3 regions of the Hoeflea sp. TYP-13 genome follow, and region 1 is predicted to be linked to each of the others. Evidence: riboswitches for the same ligand, from Rfam matches in the RefSeq annotation. Region 1 holds a riboswitch; each other region holds the start of a gene.
What was found. A riboswitch is a leader RNA that binds a small molecule or an ion and turns the genes downstream of it on or off. The one in region 1 is predicted to bind cobalamin.
Positions count from the first base shown of each region.

Region 2: linked by a shared signal. The riboswitch ahead of ABVT35_RS15795 (CbtB-domain containing protein) and the one ahead of ABVT35_RS25655 (hypothetical protein) in region 1 are both predicted to bind cobalamin.
Region 3: linked by a shared signal. The riboswitch ahead of ABVT35_RS00510 (energy-coupling factor ABC transporter permease) and the one ahead of ABVT35_RS25655 (hypothetical protein) in region 1 are both predicted to bind cobalamin.

Region 1 is NZ_JBFRBB010000005.1:562,642-568,968, forward strand. It holds gene ABVT35_RS25620 (phosphatase PAP2 family protein) at 1-344, opposite strand, end outside; gene leuB (3-isopropylmalate dehydrogenase) at 411-1,523, opposite strand; gene ABVT35_RS25630 (RidA family protein) at 1,573-1,953, opposite strand; gene leuD (3-isopropylmalate dehydratase small subunit) at 1,985-2,590, opposite strand; gene ABVT35_RS25640 (hypothetical protein) at 2,774-3,004, opposite strand; gene ABVT35_RS25645 (CoA ester lyase) at 3,236-4,168, shown strand; gene ABVT35_RS25650 (DUF1737 domain-containing protein) at 4,165-4,371, shown strand; gene ABVT35_RS25655 (hypothetical protein) at 4,417-4,740, opposite strand; cobalamin riboswitch at 4,903-5,114, opposite strand; gene ABVT35_RS25660 (hypothetical protein) at 5,183-6,106, opposite strand; gene ABVT35_RS25665 (TSUP family transporter) at 6,106-6,327, opposite strand, start outside.
Region 2 is NZ_JBFRBB010000002.1:1,210,812-1,217,138, forward strand. It holds gene cobU (bifunctional adenosylcobinamide kinase/adenosylcobinamide-phosphate guanylyltransferase) at 1-411, opposite strand, end outside; gene ABVT35_RS15790 (CbtA family protein) at 411-1,166, opposite strand; gene ABVT35_RS15795 (CbtB-domain containing protein) at 1,181-1,360, opposite strand; cobalamin riboswitch at 1,408-1,755, opposite strand; gene ABVT35_RS15800 (GGDEF domain-containing protein) at 1,866-2,651, opposite strand; gene ABVT35_RS15805 (cobyric acid synthase) at 2,947-4,395, opposite strand; gene ABVT35_RS15810 (alpha/beta hydrolase) at 4,493-5,647, opposite strand; gene mmsB (3-hydroxyisobutyrate dehydrogenase) at 6,038-6,327, opposite strand, start outside.
Region 3 is NZ_JBFRBB010000001.1:116,146-122,472, reverse strand. It holds gene ABVT35_RS00530 (carbohydrate ABC transporter permease) at 1-559, opposite strand, end outside; gene ABVT35_RS00525 (sugar ABC transporter substrate-binding protein) at 706-2,013, opposite strand; gene ABVT35_RS00520 (sugar-binding transcriptional regulator) at 2,181-3,134, opposite strand; gene ABVT35_RS00515 (HAD family hydrolase) at 3,118-3,828, opposite strand; cobalamin riboswitch at 3,954-4,162, shown strand; gene ABVT35_RS00510 (energy-coupling factor ABC transporter permease) at 4,221-4,904, shown strand; gene ABVT35_RS00505 (CHASE2 domain-containing protein) at 5,037-6,327, shown strand, end outside.

The DNA.
Region 1 (6,327 bases):
CAGTCCAGCCCGAACCCGATAAGGACGAGGAGCCCGGTGGGAACGAGTATCCAGCCGGATTTCGCAATATCGGTCAGCTCCGACGCCCACCATAGGATCTCGGGCGGCCACTTGCCACGATAGGCCCCGACCGGGTTGTCGAGAACGACCGCGGCCAAAAAGACCGTCATGGCGACAAGGAAGAAATAGCGAAATCCGTGCACACGGATGGATAAATTGCGGTTTTTGCGCCGCCTTTTCATCAGCGCGCGATTTGCGGTTACGTTGGACCGGATCCGCTGAGACAACTGGCGCCCGGCGCGCTGGATGCCATTTGTCCCGCTGTCTGCATTTTGAGCGTCCATCACATCGTCCGTCGTTTATTGCAGGCGGCATCAGCACCGCGCTATCGCGCGACCGGGCACACTACATCAGGCGGTCAGTTTCTTGAATTGTTCCAGCACCGCATCGCCCATTTCCGACGTGTTGACCGTCGGCAGGTGTGGCGAGGCGATATCGGCGGTGCGAAGGCCGCTGTCAAGAACATTGGCGATGGCTTTTTCAAGCAAATCGGCTTCTTCGACCATGTTGAAGGAATAGCGCAGGCACATGGCAAAAGACGCGATCTTTGCGATCGGATTGGCAAGGCCCTTGCCGGCAATGTCCGGGGCCGACCCGTGAACGGGTTCGTACAAAGCCTTGCGCACGCCGGTCTTTTCATCGGGCGCGCCGAGCGAGGCGGACGGCAGCATACCCAGAGATCCGGTCAGCATGGCGGCAACGTCGGAAAGCATGTCGCCAAACAAATTGTCGCAGACAATGACGTCGAACTGCTTCGGCCAGCGCACCAGCTGCATGCCGCCGGCATCGGCCAGCATGTGTTCCAGTTCCACGTCCTGGTATTTCGCCTGATGAGTTGCGGTAACGACCTCGTTCCACAAAACACCTGATTTCATCACATTGCGCTTTTCCATGGACGTGACCTTGTTGCCACGCGTCCTTGCAAGTTCGAAAGCCACACCGGAAATGCGCTCGATTTCATACGTGTCGTAAATCTGCGTGTCAATGCCGCGCTTCTGGCCATTGCCGAGATCGATGATCTCCTTTGGCTCTCCGAAATAGACGCCGCCAGTCAGTTCGCGCACGATCAGGATATCAAGGCCCTCGACAACATCCTTTTTCAGCGAAGAGGAATCGGCAAGAGCCGGATAGCAGATGGCGGGGCGCAGATTGGCAAACAGCTCCATATCCTTGCGCAGGCGCAGCAGTCCGGCTTCAGGCCGCACTTCATAGGGCACATCGTCCCATTTCGGGCCACCGACCGCGCCGAAGAGAACGGCATCGGCTGCAAGCGCCAGCTTCATATCGTCTTCGGAAATAGACAGGCCGTGCACATCAAAGGCCGAGCCGCCCACGAGGCCTTCCTCGATCTCGAACCCGGCCTGAAGCCCTTCATTCATGAAGGCAATCAGCTTTCTGACCTCATTCATCGCCTCCGGACCGATCCCGTCACCGGGAAGCAGGAGAAGTTTGCGCGTTGCCATTATCTGTCCTTTGTCTTTGTTTTTTGAAAGCCGGCCCCGACCGGATACGTCAGGACGGCCGATAAGCCGTCGCCTCGATTTCGACGCGCATTTCCGGACGGATCAGACCCGTGACCAGCATGGTGGCGGCAGGCCTGATATCGGCGAAAAACTCGCCCACGATGGGAAACACACGCCCGGCATCCGAGGCATCGGTAATGTAATACTGGACCCTGACAATATCGGAGAGCTTGAATCCGGCCTCCGTCAAAGTTCTTTCGATGGTCAGCAGGGCGTTCTGGGTCTGCTCTTCGACCCTCTTCGGCATCTGCATCGATTCATAGTCGTAGCCTGTCGTACCGGCCACGAAGCAGAAATCACCCTGAACGACCGCCCGGGAATAGCCGGCAGCCTCTTCAAAAGGCGAACCGGTCGAAATCAGTTTGCGCATATCGGCTCTCCGAATTTAGAGCGAGATAATGTCAATGCCACGGGCGATGGTTGGAAATATGGCCTTCGTGGCGATCGATATGATGATCCTTCTCCATCGTCAGGCCGATATCATCGAGACCGTTCAACAGACAGTGCTTCTTGAAAGGATCAATATCGAACTTGATGACGCCGCCGTCCGGCCCGTGGATCTCCTGGGTCACCAGATCGACGGTAATAGTAGCGTTGGCGCCGCGCGAGGCGTCGTCCATCAGCAGATCGAGCTCTTCCTGGCTGACGACAATCGGCAGCAGGCCGTTCTTGAAGCTGTTGTTGTAGAAGATATCGGCAAAGCTGGTGGAGATGACGCAGCGAATGCCGTAATCCATCAGTGCCCAGGGCGCGTGCTCGCGTGAGGAGCCGCAACCGAAATTGTCACCCGCAACCAGTATCTGGGCGTTTTCATAGGCGGGTTTGTTGAGGACAAAATCCTCATTCTTCGAACCATCGTCCTTGAAACGCATTTCGGCAAAAAGCCCTTTGCCCAGGCCGGTACGCTTGATGGTTTTCAGATAGTCCTTCGGGATGATCATGTCCGTGTCGACATTGACGATCGGCAGGGGCGCCGCAACGCCGCTGAGTCTGGAAAATTTCTTCATCACGAGAACCTCAACTTCCAACGCCAGCATAGCCAGGTCCTCTCGTTCGGAGGCCGGCCGGCGGCTGGCAATATGTCTTTTGCCAAGCGTTTATCAAAGCTGACGCGGAAAAAGAAGTGCTTTGGACCGTTTCATGATCAAATTGAGTGATTTGATCGAAACGGCCCAGGGCGAATTTCGAAACTACATATCGATGATGGTGCCGTGACCGTCATTCCATACGCGCGGTCCGCGGCGTTTGTGTTCGGTGTGGACCTTCGGACGATAACCGAGTTTTACGGCGATCAGACCGATGGCGCCGGCAACGACGGCAAAGCCAACGACAGCAAGCCCGACAGTGGCCATGACGACGATCATCAGGGCGGCAATTGCCAACCCGATGATACCGACGATAATTGCGCGAAGATTTTCCATAACCTAACCCCCCGCTTTCAAACCTTTTCCATCGACCGGGTAACAGCCGGCCATATCAAGCACCCGATGGGGATCGGGCCTTGTAATTCAATTGGTCATTGCGCCTGCCTTTTTCAACCGCCCGAACCTTACAAATCGGACATGTTGACCCGTGGGCCTGAAAATCCCCGAAATTCGAAGCCGCTGTTTCGGTGTCTTGCGCATCATGGTTTTCGCAGGCAAATAGACACGATGACACAGCCAAATGACAGCACTGCCGGACTTTCCCGTCCGGTCCGCGCCCGCCGTTCGGTCCTTTACGTTCCGGCCAACAACAGCCGGGCCATGGAAAAAGCCGCCGGTCTTGCCTGCGATGCGGTGATTATTGACCTCGAGGACGCAGTCGGTCCCGACGACAAGGCACGGGCGCGCGGCACTTTGAAGAACTGGCTTTCCGAAATACGTAGCGCGGACAAAGAATACGTCATTCGCATCAACGCACTTGCCAGCGAATGGGGTGGCGATGATCTGGAAGCAGCCTGTGCCTGCCTTCCGGATGCAATCCTGCTGCCGAAGGCCGAGCGGGCCGGTGATATACTCGAAGCCGAGGCGATCCTTTCGGATCTCGATCCTGAAGAGGAGATCCGGCTGTGGGCAATGGTGGAAACGCCGCGGGGCATTTCGAATGCGGTTTCCATTGCCGATACGGGCAACCGGTCCCAAGGAAGGCTGGACTGCCTGGTGGCAGGCACCAATGATCTTGCCAAGGACACCGGCGTTGTACTTCCGGACGGGCGCTCGTTCATGCAGCCCTGGCTGATGCAGATCATCCTGGCGGCGCGGGCAGCGGGTCTGGATGCCCTCGACGGCGTTTATAACAATTTTCGCGATCCAGACGGCTTTCGCTCCGAATGCGAGACCGGGCGCCTGATGGGTTTTGACGGCAAGACCCTTATCCACCCGGCGCAGATCGAGGCCGCGAATGACGTCTTCGGAGCGGACGCCGACGCAATAACCGTGGCGCATTCGATCGTCGCAGCGTTTTCCAAAGCCGAGAACGCGGGCAAGGGTGTGATACAGATAGACGGGAAAATGGTTGAGCGGCTGCACCTGGAGCAGGCCGAAAAGCTCTTGAAGAAGGCTGCATTGCAGCAGAACCCGAAACAGGACGGAGTTGCGCGATGAAATTGTACAGGCTGCTGACGGGCCCCGATGATTCAAGCTTTTGCCACAAGGTCAGCGAAGCGCTCCACGATGGCTGGGAGTTGCACGGCGACCCGGCATACGGCTACAACAACGAGACCGGGGCGATGCAGTGCGCCCAGGCCGTTATCAAGCATGTGTCAGGCAAGACCTACAGCCCGGATATGAAACTCGGCGAGCAATAGAGCCGGGATGCTTAAAGAAACGATCGGTATTTAAGTACGGATCGGTCAGGAACGCCGGCTGCGCCTGCCGCCCCGCCTTAGCCGCGGACTGTTGCCTGCAGCGGTCATGGCCTGACGCAGATAACCGCAGAAACGCTCGACTTCCGGGCTGTTGGCACTTCCTGCGTCGGCATATCTGAGGGCATGGCGCGCCGCTTTCGGTATTGCCGCATCGTCCGGCAGATCAAGCATCCAGCACACAAGCGCCTCTTCCGCCGACAGCGGTTCAAAGCTGCGGTCCTTCCGTATCGCGACAACATTGGCGCGGTCCGGCTTTCCTATCCGGCGCACCAGCCTGCCGAGGTCGCTGCTGTCTTGCATAGGACGCATGAGTCAGCCTCCCATTGTTGCGCAAAATGGCATGGGAAGGTGTCGGTCATATATGGTCGTAATTTGCATATGTCTCTCCTTCAAAGGCAGAGACGGGGCAAAGAAAGTGCAGGTTCGCCGGCCTTAGCCGACGCCGCCGCTCTTCCGGGGCACCCCGCCCGGGTTGCAGTTGCTTGTGAAGGCAGGTCTCCTGGCTCGCGGGTCTTCATCTTCAGCTCCCGCCTTCCCGGTTCTTGAACCAGTGGCGATCGGGAGAGACTCACCGCTTACAGTTGCGGGGGCAGCGCCGGAATTGCACCGACTTCCCTCTTGGCTCCGCCACATGCGTTGCATCACGCGAATCGCGGCAAAGAACCTTCACACCTGAGAATTTACCCGATCGGACGAAAAAAAGGGAACACACATGCGACGCATTGCGTCGCACAACCGAACCGTATTGCCATCAGGAACGGTAAAATCGGCGCAGCAGGATCGGCGTCAGATACATTGGCACCTGATAGCAGCCGATAAACAACAGCATGGGCTCCATGACACCAACAGGCAGAGCAGCCAGAAACAGAGCAATGTTTCGGTTTCCGGCCGAAACGGCTATTCCGGCGCTTTGCTGCGGCAGCTTCCGTTTCAACAACAGGTACGAACCGATCTGAAGGCCGAAATTGGCAGCGAAGGCAATGAAGAGGTTGAACAGAAGGCCACCGGGATTTTGCGTGATCGCCGGCCGGATGGCGGCCATCAGCCCGACCACCATGATCGCCATCGTCAGTGCCGCCATGCCTTCGATAGCACTCAGACTCGCCGGTCCCGGGTTCTTCAGCAATACTCCGCGAATGAAAAAAGCGATCGATGTCGCGATACCGATGAGAAGAAGCAGACGCAGGGCAGCGCCGAACACGCCTTCTCCGGCAACGAGCTCAGGCAGCAGCCAGAAAACCGGAATGGTCGTCAGCGGCAGCAATGCGGTGCCCGCGATCAACAAACGCAGCGCCGGCGCAGCATCCTTGCCGAGCAGGAACGTCAGGCTTGGGCTTCCCGAAATGGGAGAAGCCGTGAGCATCAGCGCCAGGCCCAGGGCCAAGGGACTGTTCCACCCGGTCGCGATCAGGATGCCGGCAAAAACCACCGGGCAAACGAGCTGAAGAGCACCCACCAGATAAAGCGAATGTCCAAGGTCACGCGTCGCGCCGATGGCTTGCCGGGGCCCGACACGCAGCGCCGAAAAAAACAGCAACAACGCGACCGCTGCGGGCAGATGATCCTGCATCAGGGCCGCAAGCTCTGGAAATGCCACCGCCGCGCACAATCCCGCGACGAGCAGCCAGCGGCCATGGGTTGCTGCAAGTTGAAACGGCAGGAGCAGGATCCGCATCACGACAGCCCCCGGACGATCAGGAGCAGGCCCGCCGCGCCTGACACGGCGAGCAGCCATGGCCGGTACCACCTGGCAAATCCGAGCCGGAAGCGATGCGCCAGCCATAGGCCGAAGACCATGGGCGGCGCCATGGCGAGCGCAATATAGATGTCGCGTTCGCCGGCAAGCCCGCTTGCATAAAGACCGGCCAGCGAGCCTGCGCATCCCACCGCAAAGAA
Region 2 (6,327 bases), on a different contig from region 1:
GTTTTCCGGCACGATGCCAAGGCCCACCTCGTTTGAAACCAAGACGATCGCACCACCAAGACCGCCAAGGCAATCGGCCAGTTGCAATGCCTCCGCATCTACATCCCGTTCTTCCATCATCAGGTTCGTAACCCAAAGCGTCAGGCAATCCACCAAAACGGCCCGATCTTCTCCGGACTGTTCCTGCAACACATCGACAAGCGCCAGCGGCTCTTCGATGGTCCGCCATGAACCGCCGCGGCGCTGTTTGTGTTGCCGGATACGTTCGTCCATTTCCTGATCGAATGACCGGCCCGTGGCGACATAGACAGCCTCCAGGCCGGAATCGATGATCAACCGCTCCGCATGAGCCGATTTACCCGAGCGGGCACCGCCGAGGACAAACGTCGTGCCGGAGCGATTGAGGCTCATTACTGCGTGCGCCCGTACCGTTCCATCGCGCCGCCAAGCAACATCCCGAGAACAACCCAGAAGAAGGCCGTCGTCGCCAAGGCCGCTACGGCAAATTCCGCACCGAGCAATGCCGGAACATCACTTGTGATGTCGGTCGGCTGCGGAGCGCCGTAAAGATGCGGCGCGGCCAGCAGGACGACACCCAGAGCCTTTGCCCAGGCAGCATCGCGCAGCACCAGGAAATAGAGACCAATCGCTGACAGGACCACGGTCGCCAGCCACCAGCTTTGACGCTCCAATAGGTCTGCTGCCGGAAATCCGGGCAGTTCGGGCGGCAGACCGATTGCCGGGAAGAACTGGAATGCAAGCCATCCGGCCGCGCCCCAAAGAACGCCGTTCCGCAAGGTGATTTCCATACCGGTCAAGAGGCTGGCCGCCAGAAGAATCAGGCCGAAGCCTGCCCCGGTAACCAGATTGGCCATCAGCGTGCCGCCGAACCGGTCGAGGCCGAACAGAATCCCGCCGGTCTCCCCTTCGTCGCCATGCGCCTCATCTCCGTGAGCGTATGCTGCCGCTACAGGGCTGAACTGCTCCGCCAGCAAATAAAACCCCGGTAGCGGCGCGACCGTGCTGTGCTCGGTTTCGCCGCCGGTGTTTTCATATTGTTCCGCGTGCAGGATAAGCGGTGTGACTTTGAGCTCCTGCGCGCCTGTCATCAGCACACCGGAAAGCAGGCCTGCCACGATCGCGGCAAGCAAAAAACGGATAATCATGTCGCTTCAATTCCCTAGTGGCAGGGAAAGCCATAGGAGTGACGGGTATCGTGCGCAGTGTCGTGCAGCACGGCCGAATTGGCCAGCCCGGCTCCATAGACGAGAAATACGCCGAGCAACAGCGCCGAAAGCGCGATCGTCATGCGTTGCGTGCCGCTCAGTGAAACGGCAGAAGAAAGTGATTGTACAGCCATAGCAACCTCCGTGTCTGGCCCGGGAACATCCCATTGCAGTGCGGGCATAATCGCCCTTTACGAATGGCAGGTTTCCTGGCTCGCGGATCGACCGGCCTGACGGCCCGTCCGACTTCCCCTCACCTTCCCAAAGTGTTGCGGTACAAAGGCGGACGATTCGCAGATTTCTAGAGGCGTCCAGCCCGGTTCATTGCACCGCCACTTCAGTGGCTTTCCACCGGAGCCACGCTTTCTTCTTTTGAACGAAAGCTCGCAGTCCGGCGGTTGGGGTCGCCTATCCGCTCTACAGTCGCGGGGTCGGCTGCGATTAAAGCGCCCGATTTGGGTCCACCCGTCGCATTCCCATTTGATCCTAAAGGCTTTGCCTTGGTCGGACCATTCGTAGCCTGATTGATAGGCCCTGACGCAAGGCGCTGTCAATCGTGAAAGCGTCACATGACGTTTCCAAAACGAACGCCCGGGTCGTGGCGGCTGCCTGCATGGACCGATTGGATGGTGATGGAGATTATGCGGCCGTCGGCAAATTGAACTGCTCTTGCGGGAAACTGATCCGGTTGCGACCGTCCTTTTTCGACTTGTAGGTGAGCAGATCGGCCTGGCGCAAAGCGGTTTCGAGTTTCTGGCCATTGCAGTACCTGACAAGACCTATGCTGATCGTCAGCCTGATTTCATGTGTACCGAAGAGAAAGACGTTGCGTTCGACCGCATGACGCAGCCGCTGAGCGACTTGCCACGTTTCACGCGCGGTGCCTCGATTGAGCGCCACCGCGAACTCCTCGCCGCCAAAGCGCGCAACAACATCGTCGGCACGCAGATTGATGCGGAAAAGATCGGCAACCTGCTGCAATATGGCGTCCCCGGCATCATGCCCATACTTGTCGTTGACCTGCTTGAAATGATCAAGGTCGATGACAAGAAGCGCACTGCTGTCTCTTTGCTGCTTGTCTTCGCGGTTTTTTCTGCTTTTCAGCAAATCGAGGAACGCACGTCTGTTGAGCAGACCGGTAAGATGGTCGGTCCGGGATAGAAGCCGGAAATAATCTGCCGCCACATCCGCACGCGCCTGAAGCAGGACCACGTAGAGTATGAACGGCACGGCGACGATCGACGTAATCTTCAGGCACAAAATGATATTGGCTATGCGTTCCGCACCCGTCAGATCGGCATTGAAATAGGCATTCACGCCCTGGGAGAACAGGATAATAGCCACAAACAGCAGCAGCGATCGCGCAACGATCGGGCGCATTCTGCTTTTTAAGACGCCGGAAAACGTCAAATCCGGGTATATCACCGCGGCCTCCTACACAAGCGTTGCCAAAACAATGCCGGAACATCGGCACCGTAGCTGCCTATGGTCGGAATCGCGCATCCACACCTGTGCATCAGCGAAACCCGGCCCAAGGGCAGAGCAATATTCATTCGCCTGCCTGCTGCCGTTTACACGGTTCAGGCGATCCAGGCTTTAAGTAAGCATGGATTTGGCCAATTTCATTTTGGCCGAATAAACTACCTACACATTAGCGTGAAAACACCAACACCAGTTTAGGAAACACGGTTAGCGGCGAGTTAATGACAGGCCCGGAAAATTAGCCGAATCCGGGGAAATCAGGACTTATCAGACCATCCAACTGTGCCGCGATCCGGTCGAGTGCGCTGTCCACTTCAGCGCGGTAGTTGACGTCGCCGCCGCTAACACCAAGGTCGGACAGATAAAGCCGGCGAAACGCGTCGTCTTCGAACAATCCGTGGAGATAAGTACCTGCCACACGGCCATCCTTGGACATTGCCCCATCGGCATGATCGTTGATCCTGCAGAACGGCCGGGCGCAATCTGGCCCTTGTGTGCGCCCGAGATGAATTTCGTAGCCGGACAGCGCAACGTCGTAAGGCACGCTCCATGCCTTGGAATTGCGCACGGTCTTCGCCGGTTCCATGATTGTTTCGACGTCCAGCAACCCCAGGCCGTCGATTTCGGTCACATCACCTTCGATGGCGTCCGGATCGCTGACCTTGCTACCGAGCATCTGAAAGCCGCCACATATGCCGATAACGCGGCCACCTCGGCGAACATGCTGTTCCAATTCCCGGTCCCAGCCCTGCTGCCTGAACGCGACAAGATCTGAGATGGTGGATTTTGACCCCGGAACGACGACCAGACCGGCATCCTGCGGAAGCCTGTCACCCGGACGCACCATGACGATTTCCACGTCCTTTTCCGCTGCAAGAGGATCAAGGTCGTCGAAGTTGGCAATGCGGTCGAGAACGGGAACGGCCACCTTCAGCGCCTTGCCTTCGCCGCGCGCCATACGCTCAAGCACAACGGAATCCTCCGCCGGCAACCGGCCGGCGTCGGCGAGCCACGGGATGACACCGAAGCAAGGCCAACCGGTGAAGCGCTCGATCTGCGCGATACCGTCGTCAAAAAGCGATACATCGCCACGAAACTTGTTGATAAGATAGCCGACAATCATTTGCCGGTCTTCCTTCGGCAGGATCTTATGCGTGCCTACCAGCGAGGCGATGACGCCGCCGCGGTCGATATCACCCACGAGAACAACCGGCACATTAGCCGCCGTCGCAAAGCCCATATTGGCAATGTCATTGGCGCGCAAGTTGATTTCCGCAGGCGAGCCGGCCCCCTCTACGATGACCAAATCGGCATCGCCGTTGACCGTTTGCCAGCTTTCCATCACCGCTGACAGAAGCTTGCTTTTCAGACCCTGATAATCGCGCCCGCCGGCCTGACCCCAAACCTTGCCCTGAACCACGATCTGCGATCCGGAATTGGATTGCGGCTTGAGCAGAACCGGGTTCATATGAACAGAGGGTTCAACACGGCAGGCCATAGCCTGAAGCCACTGCGCCCTGCCTATTTCACCGCCATCATCCGCAACAGCCGCATTGTTCGACATGTTCTGCGGTTTGAACGGGCGCACCTTCAGGCCGCGATTGGCGGCCAGCCGGCAAAGCCCGGCCACCAGCACGGTCTTGCCGACATCCGACCCGGTACCCTGAAGCATGATCGCCTTTGTCATGGCCGATTGCTATCACTGTAAACCGGTGCTGCAAAGCCAATAAATCTGCCTGTATGAGGCTTAACACCGAAGCGATAGCGTGCGCCGCTCCGTGGGCCTATTCGTCAGTAGGAAAGTGGACGACATTATCGGCAAATCTTGTACGCTCACGCCGCCCGGGCTGCCTCTCAACCTCTTCTGCTGCGGTTTTCTGCCCCAGCATCGCAAAGTTCAACCCCTCATCCTGAATGACCCTTATCAGTGACGGTGAACTCGCGAAAACGCCATGTTTCATCAATCCACCATCTGTAATTCCGGAAAGATCGACGACGGTGATGCCAAGCGACTGCCATGTCGCAATATCCTTGCCCTCGCCCACCCGCGGATTTCCCCGCCTGGCAATTCGCGAAGCCTGAAGGGCCTGGTCCTTTGACGAGACAAACATAACGAAAGGACGAGGCAACGGTTTGATCATTTCCACCTGTTTCACGAACACCTGCTCATCAATGTCAGGCGCTGCCAGAACCACGGCGTTGACCGATCGCAATAATCTCTGATTACCGCTCAGGCTGGCCTGTCTAAGGGTTTCCATGACCAGCAGGGAGCCCATGGAGTGCGCTACGACAAAGGTCTTTCTGGCGCGTGACCGCCTTAACAACTCAAGCGTCTGAAGCAATCCGTCACGGGCAAACTGAACGCTGTCACGATCATAGAGATAACCCTCAAGCTTGCCGGCCGAGGGCCAGGAATAGCTGACGGGCAAGGCTCGAACATTGTAATCCCGGCGCAATTGCGCATGCCGGTAAACGCTTTCACCAAACTTCGTGTTGTAACCATGCACAAAGACGAAGGCGACACGCTCTTCCTGTGGGCGACCAGCCATCTCTGCATTTATCGCTTCGACGAAGGCAGTCTCATCGTCGACCGATTTGATTTGCACCGCTGCAAATTCCTTCGACGGATCAGGTTTTTCCTCCGGACCTACGATCTTCCCGACTTTCCTGTCCTTGGGAACAGAAACGGCGATTTCGGAAAAATTCAGCCGCTCGCTCCTTTCTCCGGAAAAACGCATGTCGTCTTTGCCCGTCGGTGCGCGCATTGTGGCAACGAAAACACGTTCAATATCTGCGACCACAGTGTCGGCAGGAACCAAGGGAACGTCCCATTTCGACGTCGAGCATGCCGTCAGCGCAAAAACAACACCAACTGTTGAAATGGTTTTCAATATAGCAATGTGCCGGCGGTTCGAGCCGGTCGAGAATGATCCTGTCACGTAATCCCCTCGCGTACAGACTATTCTCGCCCCCAGCAATCGAACCTAAAGTAATCAAACCGCCGCGAGTAATAATATTTTGTAATGTTTGGAAAGGAACTGTTTGTCAGCCGGCAAGGCCAACCGCCGGGCAGACTGTTAGACTACAGTTGAGTGTGAAAACAGGTATCGCCTGTTACGCGACAACCGCGCGACAGGAGACCCTGGGCGCGGTGTGGCCATCATACTCATGACCGCTTCGCCAATACGCGCGAAGATCGCTGGCACCCCGGTACGCAGTACCTGATCCGGAGCGGACGGCGGTATTCCCGCCGCCCTTCCGTTCTAGGGGAATAGTGTTACCGGACAGTTAGTGAGACCTTAATCAAACCTAAATTCTGCACTTTTATTTCAGTCTTTTACCTGCCCGCGCAGGAAATTGATGATGCCCGAAAAATCGGTGTTTTCTTCACCCACCGCATTGAAGAGCGCATAAAGCTGCATTGCGCTGGCGCCAAGCGGGGTGACGGCACCGGCACTCTGCGCCGCTTCCTGTGCAAGTTTCAGGTCCTTCAGCATCAGCGCCGCGGCAAAACCCGGCTTATAGTCGTTGTTTGCCGGCGAAGTCGGGACCGGCCCCGGAACCGGACAGTAAGTGTTGATCGACCAGCATTGGCCCGACGATGTCGATGCAACGTCAA
Region 3 (6,327 bases), on a different contig from region 1:
TGTCGAGCGACTGGATGGCGGTCAACAGGATCAGCGTCGCAAAGGGCAGCCACTGCCAGCTGACAATCATGATCAGCGACGGTAGCGCCGCCTGACTCAACCATTCCACGGGCGTGGCGCCGAATGCCTTCCAAAGATATGCCAGCAAGCCGTTGTTGGGGTCCATGAACATGTTCTTCCACACCAGGGCCGAGACGGTGGGCATGACAAAAAACGGTGCGATCACGAGAATGCGGACGATGCCCTGGCCCCACATCGGCTGATCCAGCAACATGGCCAGCAATACGCCGAGAACAATGGTAACGACGAGTACGCCGCCAACGATAACCAGCGTCGCCTGGATGCTGGGCCAGAACGAGCTGGAGCCCACGAACCGCACATAGTTGGCAAATCCCACCCATTCGAGACCGTTGGCCATGGAGTCGCCTCTGAGCGGAAGATACTTCTTGAAGGAAAAGAACAGTGTCATTGTCAGTGGCACCAACATCCAGACCAGAAGCAGGAATACTGCGGGCGCCATCATGAAGCGGGCGGCGGATCGTGAGTGCTGGGTCGCCATGACAAACCTCCTCTGTTGGCGCAGTGTGGCGCCAGTTCAGACGATCGGTAAAGGGTTTAGAGCAAGTCTGGATTAGCGGCTTGTTCTTTGCCAGAGGGCGGCAACCGGGTGTGCCGCCCTCCAGGCTCTCGACTTGGGAGGAAGGCCTAGCGGTAGCCCGCCGCTTCCATAGCGTCGTTGGTCAGAGCCTGCGCCTTGGCGAGCGCTTCTTCGACGGATTGCTGGCCTGCATAGGCTGCGGAGAACTCCTGGCTGACTTCCGTGCCAATGCCGGCGAACTCCGGAATGGCGACAAACTGGATGCCGACATAGGGAACCGGCTTGACCGTCGGGTTGTTCGGATCGGCGGCCAGGATGGATTCCAGGGTTTTCTTGGCGAACGGAATGTCCTTGTAGTTCGGGTTCTCATACAGGGATGTGCGTGCGCCCGGAGGCACGTTGGCCCAGCCTTCTTTCGCGGCGACCAGTTCGATATAGCCGTTTGAGGTCGCCCATTCGATGAACTCTTTGGCGGCATCGGCTTTCTGTGTGCCCGCCGGGATAGCCAGCGCCCAGGCCCAAAGCCAGTTCGACTTCTTTTCAACGCCTTCGCTGTTCGGCGCCAGCGCGAAGCCGACCTTATCAGCCACGGTGGAGTCGTTTGGGTTGGTCACGAAGGACGCAGCAACGGTCGCGTCGATCCACATGCCGCATCTGCCCTGCTGGAACAGAGACAGGTTTTCGTTGAAGCCGTTGGTCGCATAGCCCGCCGGGCCGGACTCTTTCATCATGTCGATAAAGAAGTTGAGCGCATTGGCCCATTCCGGCTGGTCGAACTGTGCGTTCCAGTCTTCATCGAACCAGCGGGCGCCAAACGAGTTGCCCGTCACCGTGATAAAGGCACCGCCTTCACCCCAGCCTGCCTTGCCGCGCAGGCAGATGCCGTTGATGTCATTATCGCGATCCGTCATGGCCGCGGCAGCTTCGCGGATAAACTGCCAGGTCGGCGCGTCCGGCATTTCCAAACCGGCTTTTTCCATCAGGTCGGTGCGGTACATGATCATCGAGCTCTCGCCATAGAACGGCGCTGCATAGAGCGTGCCGTCATGGCTCAGGCCCGCGCGCATTGCGGGAAGCAGGTCATCAACATTGTATTCGGCGCTCAAATCGTCCAGCGGAACGAGCCAGCCGTTTTTGCCCCAAATCGGCGTTTCGTACATGCCGATCGTCATGAGGTCGAAGGCGCCCCCTTTTGTGGTGATGTCTGTCGTGACACGCTGGCGCAATACGTTCTCTTCAAGTGTGACCCACTCGACTTCATGGCCGGTCTTTTTCGTGAAGTCATCGGTCAGACCCTGCATGCGGATCATGTCGCCATTGTTCACGGTCGCGATGGTGAGTTTCTCGGCGAGTGCGGTCGACGCCATCAATGACACGGCGGCCGCCGCCACAAGAGTGCGAACGGTATATTCCATGGAACTCCTCCCAGAATTCATTGAGCAATTGCTTGCGTAATGAGCAAATACTCACTCAATTGCACCGAATGAGTCAACCCCATTGCGGTGTAAAATGGCTCCAAATGAGACAGCTCCGGATTTATCTCAATAAATTCAATGGATTAAATAATTTAGGAAATTGCTCACTATCTGAGCAATTGCTCTGCCGTTGCTTCGTTTGTGATGAGACCGTTGATCAGACGGCCCTTCATGGCAGCTTTTATCGCCTTCACTTTGGAGCGGCCCGCAGCAATTCCGCACCGCAAATGGTCGGGATTTTTCTGCAGCGGCGCGCTGGTAACGCGGTCATTTGTCAGACCCTTGATGAGCGCGCCGCTTTCGTCATAAACCCAGCTGGTGATTTCCCCGACAGCGCCCGCTGCCGTCAGCGCCCGCATCTCGTCGTGGGTGATGAAGCCGTCAACCAGCATGGGAGCGGCTTCACCGATCTCGCCAATGCCGACAAAGGTCACATCCGGCTTGGTGGCGACGTCCAGAATATTGCGAACCGGCTCCTGCTGCTGGAACATCTCGCGTTCCTGGGCCGTGCGCGCAAGCGGCGGAAGCGGCATCGGGAAATGCCGGCAATTGATACGTTCGGCAAACCGGATGATCACGTTATAGGCCGTGGCAGACCCGTCCAGCATCATGTTGCCCAGCAGCGAGACCGCCGTGTGATGCGGACAGTCCATCGGGCGCAGCTGTTCGACACAGGCCCGCAGTGCCCTGCCCGTACCGAATGCGATCACCTTGGGCTCTTCCGATCTGAGATGCCGTTCCATCTCCGCAGCACCGGCCTGCGCAATTCCGGCAATGGAAAACGGCGCAGCCGGATCGCTGGGCACGACTTCGCACATCCGCAGTTCGAACTGCTGACTGATCATCTGGGACAGTTCCATGCAGCGCGCAATCGGATGATCCAGCCTGAATTTGATCAACTGCTCGCTGACGGCCAGTGAGACAAGCCGTTGTGCCGACTGCCTGGAGACACCGAGCTTTCTGGCAATTTCATCCTGCGTGTCGCCGACAACATAATAGAGCCAGCCGGCACGCGCAGCATCGTCCAGACGGTTTGCATCACTTTCAGATTTGCTGGCCACGCGGCCCCCTTGTGCTGTCCGGCCCCCTCAATGAAGGCACAATGTCATAGAATTTGCTCCAGGAATCAAATACCGCGCTGCCGCCGGCTTCCCTTTCGGCATGGGAACGGACTCCATCGAAATGGCTGCCGCCAATGTAGCGAAGAACGCTCATGCCGGCAGCGTTGGCTGCCTCCACACCCGGCATGCTGTCCTCAATCACAAGGCATCTTTCCGGCTCGAAACCCTCGCTTGCGGCCACATGAAGAAACAAATCGGGAGCCGGTTTGCCCTTCTCGACCTCGGATGCCGTATAGGTGTGATCGGCAAAATAGCGATCGAGGCCGGCGATCTTGAGAGACCGGTGCACCCGCTCGGGGCTGCTGCTCGTGGCGACGCAATAGGGCACGACGAGGGTTTCGAGAACGGCAAAGATTCCGTCGCTCGGCGACAGCCCTCCCTCAAAACTCTCCAGCAATATCCTGCGGTAATCGCTTTCGAAGCTTGCCGGCAGATCGAGATCGAACTGATTGCGGATGGATGCCGCGACCGTCGGGAAACTACGGCCCAGAAAATGGCGCTGAACATGCTGGAGGTCGATCTGCAGGCCGTGCCCCGCCAACAGCTCCATCAATGTCATCGCGCTAATGATTTCGCTGTCGATCAGCACGCCGTCACAATCAAAAATCACCAATTCCGGGCGTGGCGGGTCCATTGGCATCCGGCAAGATCTCGCGTGTCGTATCAAGTGCCCAGAACCTAGCCGGTATCTTATTTCATTCAAGTTGCAAATTTCTCTTAATCCGTCGCAGTCGACATTGCCCGCAGCAACGGGCACCGTTACGTTTCAGGGATTCGGGTTCCAAGCGGGCAAAGCCTGCTGGATTAAATGGGAACACGGTAGGGACGACCCAACAGGGGCCTGATCCGTGACTGCCCTCGCAACTGTGAGCGCATGCCGCTTCCACATGCCACTGGGATTTCCTGGGAAGGCGGAAGGACGGCGCAATGCGCGAGTCAGGAGACCTGCCCGGATAATACCTTGAACCGGCGTTGCCTGCCCGGCAGCGCTGCAAATGCACGACGGGTGCAAGAAAAGGAAACGACATGCATATCGAACCTGGCGTCGTCAACAGCGCCAAGCTTGTACTGAGCTACGCCACCGCGGCCGGTGCTGCCGGTATCGCCGCAAAACTAGCCTACAGTGACATCAAGAATAATGGCGGAATCTCGTCGTTGATGGTCCGCTCCATTGCAACGACGGCACTGGTCTTCAGCTTCTTTGAGGTTTTTCCGCATTATCCGATCGGCGTTTCGGAAGTGCATTTCATTCTTGGATCGACACTGTTCCTGATCTTCGGCGCAGGACCCGCCGCTATCGGACTGGCGCTTGGTCTGTTTGCACAGGGCGTCTTCTTTGCCCCATTCGACCTGCCGCAATACGGCATGAACATCACGACGCTGATCGTGCCGCTCATCGCAGTCAACGCGCTTGCCGGAAAGATCATTCCGGCCCGCACCGCTTACAAGGACGCCTCGTACAAACAGGCGCTGGCGCTGTCGACGGCCTATCAGGGCGGTATCGTCGCCTGGGTTGCCTTCTGGGCCTTCTACGGCAACGGGTTCGGCGCTGAAAACCTGGCGCAGATCGGAACCTTCGGCATTGCCTATATGAGTGTCATCATTATCGAGCCGGTACTCGACCTTGCCGTGCTCGCCGCCGCCAAGAGCTTCGGCCAGCTCGAGCGCAGCGGATTTTTCAACCGCCGCCTTTATTCGCCCGGCGCCTGATCCATGAGCTCCCGCGGGCTGCCGCGGGAGCTTCCCCTTTCCTGAACACACTGCCATTCATGGCAGTAATTGCCGCAATCGGCCTGCTGCACTACGCTTGCCGCCAAAATGCAGTAGAGGGGCTAATCCGGGTTGAGCCGATCTGTCAAAATCGGAAGACGGGAATTGATATCGGGCGGATTGGGAAGCCTCGTCACCCTCGTGGTTGCGCTGTTTTTCTGGATCAGCCCCCCGGCCGTTTCCGAAAGGCTCAATCAGCCGGCAATCGACGTGATCGCATCGATCTTGCCGCCGCCGGCAACCGACGCCATCGCGGTCGTCGATATCGACAGCGCCAGCCTGAGGCAATTCGAGGGACGGCGACTATCCCGCCTGCGATTGGCTGAACTCATTGAGGAAGTCTACAGCTTCGGCGCATCTGCCATAGCCGTTGACCTGGTGCTGGAGCCGCCCTGCGCCGCCGACCAGCCGGACGTTCGCAAGCTAGTGGCGGCAATCAGCACCGCGCCCGTTTCGATGGGGTTTTTGTTGTCGGGTGAGCCGACAACGGCACCACCGGTGCGCAGCCCGGTGGCGCTGGGCGCCGATGTCAGGCTGCCGCAAGCCTGGACAGCCGCAGGCGCGGAAATGTCCTGCATTCCACTGACAGACGCAGCGACGGGAATTTCAGCGCTTTCGCTCGCTGGGGATTTCGATGCGCGAATCCGCTCCGTGCCGGCCGTAATCGCCGTTCAGGACAGACCGTATCCTTCCCTTGCCGTCGATGCGATCCGGCTTTCGCAAAAATCCGGTTCGGTTCTGGTGTTTGGCGATCCGCCACAGTTGCGGGTGGGCGACGTGCAGGCTCGCCTTGATCGCGGCGGCAATATCAGATTGCGATTTTCGACGGCGGCGCAGCAGTTCGCTCGAACGATTGCAGCAAGCGATGTTCTTGTCGGAAATGTCGATCCCGTTGAAATTGCGGGCAAAACGGTTTTTATCGGCTCAAGCGCCGCCGAGCTTGGCGGATTGCGTCCGATACCCGGAAATCCGTTAAAGGCCTCCGTTCAGATACATGCGGATCTGGCCACCAATCTGCTTCTTGGATCCAGCCCCCATATGCCGGATTGGGCTAGGCAGTTATCAACAGTGGCCGCAGTCCTGGCCGGAATCATGCTGGCGTTTGTGGCTGTAACCACGAAGCCGGTTGTTACGGCCGCAATAACGCTTTTTTCCGGCACGGTCTGGCTCATTGCCTGCATCGCATTCCATCACCTGGCCAATGTCATTCTCGATCCGCTGGCCCCGGTTCTGTCCATGACTGCGGGAGCCGTTGCCAGCAGCGCCATTCAGTTTTCAGCCGTCCGCAAGGCCGAAACAATCATCCGCCAGCGCTTCGAGCAGCGCCTTCCGGGCGCTGTCGTGAAGAAGCTCGTCGCAGAAC